2 linked regions of the Nitratireductor mangrovi genome follow. The protein of the gene in region 1 interacts with the protein of each later gene in a pairwise test. Links are inferred from orthologs where the notes say so. Each region holds a gene or a part of one and is shown on either strand. Other genes may lie near its edges.

Region 1 (2,904 bases):
GGAAGGCGCGGTCCTTGTCGAGGCTGGTCAGCGCCTCGCGCAGATTGCCGCACACGGTCGGTACCTTCTTCAGTTCCTTTGCCGGCAGGTCGTAGAGATCCTTGTCCATGGCCTGGCCCGGGTGGATCTTGTTCTTGATGCCGTCGAGGCCGGCCATCAGCATGGCTGCGAAACCAAGATAAGGGTTGGCTGCCGGGTCCGGGAACCGCACCTCGACGCGCTTCGATTTCGGCGAGGAACCGAACGGGATGCGGCAGGATGCGGAACGGTTGCGTGCCGAGTAGGCGAGCAGGACCGGTGCTTCGAAGCCCGGAACGAGCCTCTTGTAGGAGTTGGTTGACGGGTTGGTGAAGGCGTTGATCGCCTTGGCGTGCTTGATGATTCCGCCAATATAGAACAGGCAGGTCTCCGATAGTCCGGCGTACTCGTTGCCGGCGAAGGTCGGCTTGCCGTCCTTCCAGATCGACTGGTGCACGTGCATGCCGGAGCCGTTGTCGCCATAAACCGGCTTCGGCATGAAGGTCGCCGTCTTGCCGTAGGCGTTTGCCACCTGGTGGATGACGTACTTGTAGATCTGCAGCTTGTCGGCATTGCGGGTCAGCGTGTCGAACTTGATGCCGAGCTCGTGCTGGGCCGCGCCCACCTCGTGGTGATGCTTTTCGACCACGACGCCCATTTCCGCCATCACGGTCAGCATCTCGGAGCGCATGTCCTGGGCCGAATCGACCGGCGGCACCGGGAAGTAGCCGCCCTTGACGCGCGGGCGGTGGCCGAGATTGCCGGTTTCGTACTCGGCGTCGTCGTTCGACGGCAGTTCGGTCGAGTCGAGCTTGAAGCCGGTGTTGTACGGATCGGCCTTGTACTTGACGTCGTCGAAGACGAAGAACTCGGCTTCCGGGCCAACATAGACGGTGTCGCCAATACCCTCGGACCGCACATAGGCTTCGGCCTTCTTGGCGGTACCGCGCGGGTCGCGATTATAGGATTCGCCCGAGATCGGGTCGAGAATGTCGCAGACCAGCACCATCGTCGACTGGGCGAAGAACGGGTCCATATGCGCCGTCTCTGTGTCGGGCATCAGGACCATGTCGGACTCGTTGATCGCCTTCCAGCCGGCGATCGACGACCCGTCGAACATGACGCCGTCAGCGAACATGTCTTCGTCGACGGCCGCGATGTCCATCGTCACATGCTGCATCTTGCCCTTCGGGTCGGTAAAGCGCAGATCGACGAATTTGACGTCGTTGTCCTTGATCTGCTTCAGAATTTCGTTCGCTGTCGTCATATTCTCTTTCCCTGTGTGACGATTGGTTGCCTGCGGTCGTGTGTACTAGATGGCGTCGACGCCGGTTTCACCGGTGCGGATGCGGACGACTTCCTCGACGCTTGACACGAAGATCTTCCCGTCACCGATGCGGCCGGTCTGGGCCGCCTTGCGGATCGCCTCGATCGCTGCCTCGACGGAATCGTCGGCCAGCACGATCTCGACCTTCACCTTGGGCAGAAAGTCGACCACGTACTCGGCGCCGCGATAGAGCTCGGTGTGACCTTTCTGTCGGCCGAACCCCTTCGCTTCGGTGACGGTGATCCCCTGCAGGCCTACGTCCTGAAGGGCCTCCTTCACTTCATCGAGCTTGAAGGGCTTGATGATCGCCTCGATCTTTTTCATCTAGGTTTTGGCCTCCGCTGGCATTTGGAACGGGTTTGGTTCCCGTTTCGCCGACCTGAAAAGCACGAACCGTGCCAGATTTGCCTGCACTCTCATGCGCAACTGCTCCAGGCTGTTGCTCCGTGTCGCCTTTGAAATCCGGGGGTTTTCGACCGCCAGTCGTCACCCCGGCGGGTCCCTGTCACGCCGGGCATCATGGGCTGTGATGATTTTTTGTGCAACCGGCTCAAATCTGAGGCAGACGCGGCGGTTGGCGTCGATGGTGCTACTCGATATGACGGTGCAAGACCACCGGGAGCTACCCTCGTGATGGATGAATTGCTCACGCCTGCCGAGATGAGCGAGGCGGACCGTCTTGCGATAGCGGGCGGACCATCCAACGGGTACGGGCTCATGTGCCGCGCCGGAGCGGCCATCGCCGCGGCCATCCTTGCGCGTTACCCGGCGTCGAGGCATTTCCACGTCCTTTGCGGCCCCGGCAACAATGGCGGCGACGGGTTGGTCGTGGCGCGGCTGCTGGCCGATGCCGGCTGCCCGGTCACGGCCTATCAGGACGACAGCCCACGGCCCGGCACGGATGCCGCGATGGCGCTTGCCGCGCTGGAACTCAGGACGCGCCCGCTTGAGGTTTTCTACGCCGGCGGCGATGACCTCGTCGTTGACGCCATGTTCGGCGCAGGCCTGACGCGCCCGCTGCAGGGCAATTTTGCTCGGGCGGTCGAACGCGCAAACGCCTCTGGGGCGGCCGTGCTTGCCGTCGATCTGCCGTCAGGGCTCTCCGGGGACAGCGGACAGGTACTTGGCGGGATCGCGATACGCGCCGACATGACGGTGACCTTCTTCCGCCGCAAGCCCGGTCATCTGCTCTTGCCGGGTCGTTCGCTGTGTGGCGAGACCGTGGTCGCCGACATTGGCATTGCGGACGAGGCGTTGACCACCATCGGCCCGAAGCTTTGGCAGAACAATCCGCGTCTCTGGCAGATGCACCTGCCCAGGCCGACGGAAAACGGTCACAAATACAGCCGCGGCCATGTCGCTTCGTTTTCCGGTGGGCCGTCGGCCACCGGTGCCGCGCGGCTTGCCGCCATGGCCGCTGCGCGCGCCGGGGCAGGGGCTGTCACCGTGGTTTCGCCCGGCAGCGCCATGTCGGTCAATGCCGCGCATCTGACAGCGATCATGCTGCGCCGCGCCGACAGAGTCGACGAACTCGCCGATTTCGTTAACTCGCGCAAGGT
Region 2 (7,551 bases), 470 kb from region 1 along the record:
GACATAGGCCGGGCTTTCCTGCGTCTTTTCGCCTTCCTCGATCGTCACCTGGACGTTGAAGGTACGTTCCGCGCCGGCACGGAAGAACGTCACCTGTTCACGATAGACCGGCCGGCCGGACCCGCGCGCGATCTCGAAAACCCGGCCGATATGTGGCAGCACCGAACTCAGCCTGTCGCCGAGCGCCTTCGATGCTCTGACATGGAGCATGGTCTCGGCGGACCGGTTGACGATGGTGATGACGCCATCCGGGTCGACGCCGATGACCCCGGCAGTCACGCTTGCCAGCACCGCTTCGGAGAAGCGGCGCCGTTCGTCGATCTGGTCCTTGGCCGAGATCAGTTCGTTGCGCTGCGACTTCAGCTGTCCCAGCATCTTGTTGAAGGTGTCCCCGAGCGAGGCGACGTCGCCATCCGAACTGCGCACGGGCACCGAGACATCGAGATTGCCGGTCGAGACCTCGTCCGCCGCGCCGATCAGCTGCCGGATCGGTCGCACCAGCCGGTCGGCGACGGCGATGCCGGTCCAGATCGCGGAAAGCACGATGATCAGCGTCAGCCCGAGATAGACCAGGGCGAAGGCGAACTGGACGGAGGTGCGGCTTTCCTCCAGTTCGCGATAATCGCCGGCGTTGGCCTGGACGATCTGGCGCGCCCGGATCACCTCCGGATCGACAAGCCGGATCGTATAAAGATAGCTGTCATCGATCTCCGCCAGCCGGATGATGGAACCGACGATATTGCGGGTGCGCGGCTCGATCAGCACCGGATCGCCGTCGGCCGCATCCTTGACGGCGCCTGCGGGCGGTTCCGGCATCGCAAACTCGGCGCGCGTGTCGGCCTGGATGATGACGCTGCCGTCGTTCCGGATCAGGGCGGCGTGGGCCAGTCCGCGGCCTACCGCCTGCTGCGTCATGAGTTGCTGGAAGCCTGTGCGGTCGAGGCTGTAGAGGGCCCTGTTCTGGTCGAGCGTCACCGCCATCGACAACGCCGTGCCCTGCAGGTTGCGCGCATTCTCCTGGACGTATGCCTCGGCGATCGACAGCGACGAACTCACGATCGCCTTGGTCTTGATCTCGAACCAGCGATCGAGCCCGATGTCGAGCGTGATCGACGCGATGATGGCGACCGCGAGCGCCGGAACGGCTGCGATCAGCGAGAACAGCGCGACGATGCGCACGTGCAGCCGCGAAGCGGCCTTGCCGTGCCGGCGCGCCACGATGATGCGGTGCACCTCGCGGCCGATCAGCGCGATCAGCGCCAGGATGAGCGTGACGTTGACGGCAATCAGCGTCAGCGTGACCTGGCGGGTCGGCAGGATCGGTCCGAGACCGACCAGGATCGAAAACGAAACGGCCGCGCAGATCAGTGCCGCCACGACGGCGATGATGCCCGGCAACGCCAGCAGCCTGCGCCCCTCCGGCGAGGCGGGGCCGATCACGTCGCCGGCCCGCATGAGTTCGGTCTGAGTCGTCATTTCCTGCCACGCAGTCGCCGTGGCACTCATGCAACACAATGTGGCGATTCTGCAACAAAATCGCGGCAGTCGTGGATTTTTCGGGCGCTCAGCCGCCGCGTGCGGTGCGGTAGACGTTGATGCCCAATTCGCGGATCTTCTTGCGCAGGGTGTTGCGGTTGAGGCCCAGCAGTTCGGCTGCCCGGATCTGGTTGCCGCGCGTGGCCGTCATTGACGCCAAGACCAGCGGATATTCGACCTCGGCCAGGATGCGCTGGTAGAGCCCGGCCGGTGGCAGCTCGTCGCCATAGGATGTGAAATAGCGCTGGAGATAGTGCTCGACCGCCTGGCCGATTGTGATGTTGTCGGGCAGCATCGCCTGCGTCTGTCCGGCCTCGGGCCGCGCCGCGCCGCTCAATTCGGCGTCGATGATCTCGGCGGTGATCTCTTCCTGCGGGTAGAGCGCGGCCAGCCGCCGCACCAGGTTTTCCAGTTCGCGCACATTGCCCGGCCACGAATAGCGTTTCATGGCGTCGAGCCCCGCCGGGACGACGCGCTTGGCCTGCAGGCCTTCCTTCTCGGCCGCGGCAAAAAAATGCCGCACGAGGTCGGGTACGTCCTCGGCGCGCTCGCGCAGCGGCGGCAGGCGAAGCGGCACTACGTTAAGGCGATAGAACAGGTCCTCGCGGAACAGGCCCTGATTGATCAGGGTGCGCAAATCCTTGTTGGTGGCGGCGACGATGCGCACATCGGTCTTGATCGGGGTGCGGCCGCCGACGGTCGTGTATTCGCCCTGCTGCAGCACGCGCAGAAGCCGGGTCTGCGCCTCCATCGGCATGTCGCCGATCTCGTCGAGAAACAGCGTGCCGCCCTCGGCCTGCTCGAAGCGTCCGGTCGAGCGGTGCTGGGCACCGGTGAAGGCGCCCTTCTCGTGCCCGAACAGTTCCGATTCGATCAGGTCGCGCGGGATCGCAGCCATGTTGATGGCAACGAAGGGGCCGTTGCGGCGGCGGCCATATTCATGCAGCGCGCGGGCGACCAGTTCCTTGCCGGTGCCGGATTCGCCGCTGATCATGACCGTCAGGTCGGTCTGCATCATGCGCGCCAGCATGCGGTAGATGTCCTGCATGGCTGCCGAGCGGCCGACCAGTGGCATCGATTCGGGCTGGTCGTCGCTACGCTGTTCGGCTGCCGGCTGTTTCGGCTCCGACAGGGCGCGGTTGACGATGCCCAGCAGTTCGGTGAGATCGAACGGCTTGGGCAGGTATTCGTAGGCGCCCTTTTCGGAGGCCCGGATCGCCGTCATGAAGGTATTCTGCGCACTCATGACGATGACCGGCAATTGCGGCCGCGCCTTCTTGATGCGCGGCAGCATGTCGAAGGCGTTCTCGTCGGGCATGACCACATCGGTGATCACCAGATCGCCCTCGCCCGCCGCCACCCAACGCCACAGCGTCGCCGCGTTTGACGTCACGCGCACGTCGTGGCCGACGCGCGACAATGCCTGGTTCAGCACGGTGCGGATTGCGGCGTCGTCGTCTGCAACAAGAATGCTGCCGTGGCTCATCGATCGTCTCTTTCCGGGGTTTGGTCGCCGCGCCGACTGCCGCTTTCCTTCCAGGCCGGCATCAGGATGCGGAACGTGGTGCCACGCGGGGAGGAATCGCATTCGATGACGCCGCCATGCTCGCCGACGATCTTCGCGACCAGAGCCAGGCCAAGGCCGGAGCCGTTCGTCTTGCTGGTGATGAAGGGATCGAACAGGATCGGCAGGATGTCGTCGGGCACGCCGGGGCCGTTGTCGTGGACGCAGAATTCCAGCGGCAACGAGACGCGGTCGCGGGTGCCGGGAACGGCGAGCCTGATGCCGGGCCTGAACGCCGTCGACAAGGTGATCTCGCCGCCGGTATCCGGCCCGACGGCCTCGGCGGCGTTCTTGACCAGGTTGAGGAACACCTGGACCAACTGGTCGCGGTTGCCGTAGACCGGCGGCAGCGACGGATCGTAGTCCTCGAGGATACGGACCTTGTTCGCGAAGCCGTTGCGGGCGATCGCCTTCACGTGGTCGAGCACGACATGGATGTTGACGGCCTCGCGGGCGATCGGGCGTTCGTCCGAGAAGACCTCCATGCGGTCGACCAGCGCCACGATGCGGTCGGTTTCGTCGGTGATTAGCCGGGTCAGCGCCCGATCCTCGTCTGATGCACTCGATTCCAGAAGCTGGGCGGCGCCGCGAATACCGGAGAGCGGGTTCTTGATCTCGTGGGCAAGCATCGCCGCCAGCCCCGTGACCGAGCGTGCCGCGCCGCGATGCGTCATCTGGCGATCGATCTTGTCGGCCATCGAGCGTTCCTGGAACATCACCACCACGGAGCCCGGAAGCTCCGGCACCGGGGCGACGAGGATATCGACCAGCTTGTCGCCGCCAAGGCGCGGCGAAGAGATATCGACCCGGTATTCGTTGACCGGCGACTGGCGCTCGCGCACCTGTTCGACGAGTGTCAGCAGCGGGCTGCCGAACGGCACGAAATGGCCGAGCGTGTTGCGCGCCAGCATGACGGCGCTGGAACGGAAAAAGTCCTCGGCGTCGGCATTCGCGAAGGAAATGCGGTCGTCCGCGTCGAGCATGATGACGGGGTGGCGGATGGTGTTCAGCACTACCTCGGCCAGCGACACCTGCGGCGGGGAAAGCGTCGCTGTCGTCATGCGGCGCTCCTCAGGCCGGGCATGGCGTCGCCTTGCAGAATGAAGGCGGCACGTAGCGCGGCGGCGACCTGCCCGGGATCGGTGCCGGTCATGATCGCGTGGCGATCCGCCTGTTCGAGCGCTTGAGCGTGCCGGTCGAGATACCAGCCCAGATGTTTCCGGGCATGGCGCACGCCGGTCGTCACGCCATAAAGGGACAGCATGTCGCGATAATGGTCGACCACATAGTCCGCGATCTCTTCCGGCGAACTTGGTATGCCCGGCGCGACCGTGCCCGCGGCACGGGCGGCGATGGCGCCGGCGATCCACGGCGCACCGCAATGGGCGCGCCCGACCATGACCGCATCCGCGCCGGAGGCTTGCAGGACCGCGACCGCGTCGTCCTCCGTCTTGATGTCGCCATTGGCGATCACCGGGATCGACACGGCCTCCTTAACCCGCCGGATGGCGCGCCAGTCTGCCTGCCCCTTGTAGAACTGGCAGCGGGTGCGCCCATGCACCGTCACCATCCGCGCACCGGCGGCCTCGGCCCGGCGCGCCAGCTCGGGCGCCAGCAAAGCGCTTTCGTCCCAGCCGAGCCGCATCTTCACGGTGACCGGAACCGAAACGGCTTCGGCTGCCGCCGCGATCAGCGATTCGGCAAGGTCCAGATCGAGCATCAGTGCCGACCCGCAATAGCCGCCGGTCACCTTCTTGGCCGGGCAGCCCATGTTGATGTCGACGATGTCGGCGCCCTCGCCCGCCGCGATCCGCGCGCCCTCGGCAATCCAGCGCGCCTCGCGGCCGGTCAGCTGAACCACGCGCGGCGTTTCGTCGGCCCACAGCAGTCGCCGCCTGGTGTCGCCACGCCCGCGTGCAAGCTCGCCGCTGGCAATCATCTCGGAGACCACCATGCCCGCACCGTGGCGGAAGGCGCGGCTGCGAAAGGCGCTGTCGGTGATGCCCGAGAGCGGCGCCAGAAACACCCGGTTGCGAATTTCGACCCCGCCGACCCGCAAGGGCTGAGCCAGATCGTCAAGAACTGCCATGCACATTTTCCGCGCACAATCTCATGCTGCTTAATCCTTAGCCATTGACGGACGATGTTGCAATGCGGAATCCAGCATCCGGACTGCACGCCGGATAAACTTCTGGCCTTCCCCCGGCAGCCTCGCTAATCCAGCGCGACTGATACGGAAAAGGCCCATGTCCACGCGCGAGAAGGGAACGATCGCCGCCGTCATCGTCGCGGCAGGCCGCGGCGAACGCGCAGGCCAGCGCGACGGGCCGAAGCAATATCGCTCCATCGGCGGACGCGCCGTGCTGGCTCATACCATCACCGCGTTTTTAGCGCATCCCCTCGTCGGCAGGCTGGTCGTCGCCATCCATCCCGAAGACGAGGAGCTGTTCCGCACCGCCGTTTGCGACCTGCCCCCGGACGTCGTCATCGTCCATGGCGGCGCGACGCGGCAGGCCTCGACCTTGCGGGCGCTTAAGGCTCTCAAACCCTCCGCGCCAGGCGCGGTGCTGATCCATGATGGCGTCCGGCCCTTCGTGTCGGAGGGCCTCATTGCGCGGGTCGCAGCGGCTGTCACTGCCGATACCGGCGCACTGCCCGCGCTAGCCATTGCCGATACGCTCAAGAAGGCGGGCAATGGCGGCATCGTGTCAGCGACCGTTCCGCGCAATGGCCTTCATGCCGCGCAGACGCCGCAGGGCTTTCCGTTTGCCGCCATCCTCGCTGCGCATCGCCAAGCGGCTGCTGAAGGCCGCGACGACTTCACCGACGATTCGGCCATCGCCGAGTGGGCCGGCCTTACCGTGCGCATCGTCGAGGGCGAGCCCGACAACATCAAGCTGACCTTCGCACGGGAGATCGTTATGGCGGACGAAAAGCTGCGCATGAATGCATCGGCGTGGCCTGACGTGCGCACCGGCAACGGCTACGACGTGCACGCGCTCGGACCCGGCGACCATGTCACGCTGTGCGGTGTCGACATCCCGCACGACAAGGCGCTCGTTGGCCATTCAGATGCCGATGTCGGCCTGCATGCGCTTACCGACGCGCTTCTGGCGACCTGCGGCGCCGGCGACATCGGCACGCACTTTCCGCCATCCGACCCGCAATGGAAAGGTGCTGCTTCCTCGAAGTTCGCCGCGCATGCCGCAACGATTGTCCGCGAGAAAGGCGGTCGCATCGCCAATGCCGACGTCACGCTGATCTGCGAAGCGCCGAAGATCGGCCCGCACCGGCCGGCGATGGTCGCGGCCCTCGCCGCCGCCCTCGGCATCGAGGAACACCGCGTCTCGGTCAAGGCAACGACCAACGAAAAGCTCGGCTTTCTGGGCCGCGGTGAAGGCATTGCCGCGATCGCGACGGCGACGGTGGTTTATCCGGGCAGCCTGTCATGACGACGCATGACGATCTCGCCCGGGCGGTCCTGGCGGCCTGCGAGAGCCGCGGCCTCATGGTCGCCACGGCTGAATCCTGCACCGGTGGCATGGTCGCGGCGGCGCTGACCGACATCGCCGGCTCCTCCGTCGTGGTCGAGCGCGGCTTCGTCACCTATTCCAACGAGGCCAAGGTGGAGATGCTGGGCGTCGATCTGCAGACTCTGGCCCGGCATGGTGCGGTATCCGGCGAAACGGCGCGCGAGATGGCGGTGGGCGCACTCGATCATTCGCGGGCGGATATAGCCGTGTCGGTGACGGGCATTGCCGGGCCCGGCGGTGGCTCTGCCGAAAAACCCGTCGGGCTGGTCTGGTTCGCCGTCGCGCGGCGCAACGGCAACGTCGCCGCGCATCAGCGCCGTTTCGGTGATCTCGGCCGTGATCCGGTCAGGCGGGAGGCGCGCGACCTTGCGCTTCGACTACTCCTCGAGGAAGCCGAACGCGAGCGTTGAATGCGCTTCGGCCGCCGTCGACCGCCTATTTCTTTCGCATCATCGCCGAGATGATGTTCGAGTAGTCGTCAGTCCAGGCGCGCGTTGTTCCCGCCTCCGGCACCGTCCAGCGCGGATCGTCGAGCATTGGCCCGAAATGCGCGGCCTCGCGCGCAATCACCGCCACGCGGGACTTCGCCACGTGGCGCTCGGCGTCAGCCGCGTCCGGCGTGAAATGGCCAGTGCGGATCGCCAACCCCTCGTCCCGGGCGATCGCCGCCAGCACGCTGCCCAGTTCCAGATGGCGGTTCGAGATATGCATGACGACAACGCCGTCGGCGACGACCTTCGACAGATAGAGCGCGATCGCCTCCCGGGTCATGAGATGAACCGGGATCGAGTCGGAAGAAAAAGCGTCGACCAGAAGCAGGTCGTAGCGGTGGTCCGGTTCGCCGGCGAGCGTGATCCGTGCATCGCCGACGATCATCGGGGCATCCGGCGCGCAGGACGGCATGAAGGAGAACAGGCC

The links. The genes of interacting proteins can lie anywhere in the genome.
Region 2: the proteins of FQ775_RS04820 (region 1) and FQ775_RS07135 interact in binary tests that used the Escherichia coli proteins (3 or more experiments, as listed by UniProt). The link is inferred for Nitratireductor mangrovi from one-to-one orthologs.

Annotation. Positions count from the first base shown.
Region 1 is NZ_CP042301.2:982,953-985,856, forward strand. It holds FQ775_RS04820 (P-II family nitrogen regulator), read right to left. Parts: upstream 1,670-2,904; coding sequence 1,331-1,669; downstream 1-1,330. Other genes in the region: glnA (type I glutamate--ammonia ligase), read right to left, coding at 1-1,285; FQ775_RS04825 (NAD(P)H-hydrate dehydratase), read left to right, coding at 1,979-2,904. UniProt on the Escherichia coli protein: P-II indirectly controls the transcription of the glutamine synthetase gene (glnA). P-II prevents NR-II-catalyzed conversion of NR-I to NR-I-phosphate, the transcriptional activator of GlnA. When P-II is uridylylated to P-II-UMP, these events are reversed.
Region 2 is NZ_CP042301.2:1,451,031-1,458,581, reverse strand. Bases 2,091-5,089 are described here. They hold FQ775_RS07135 (two-component system sensor histidine kinase NtrB), read right to left. Parts: upstream 4,162-5,089; coding sequence 3,019-4,161; downstream 2,091-3,018. Other genes in these bases: dusB (tRNA dihydrouridine synthase DusB), read right to left, coding at 4,158-5,089; ntrC (nitrogen regulation protein NR(I)), read right to left, coding at 2,091-3,022. Also shown: FQ775_RS07145 (sensor histidine kinase NtrY-like), read right to left, coding at 1-1,476; more of ntrC, read right to left, coding at 1,565-2,090; more of dusB, read right to left, coding at 5,090-5,189; FQ775_RS07125 (bifunctional 2-C-methyl-D-erythritol 4-phosphate cytidylyltransferase/2-C-methyl-D-erythritol 2,4-cyclodiphosphate synthase), read left to right, coding at 5,347-6,552; FQ775_RS07120 (CinA family protein), read left to right, coding at 6,549-7,043; FQ775_RS07115 (fused MFS/spermidine synthase), read right to left, coding at 7,069-7,551.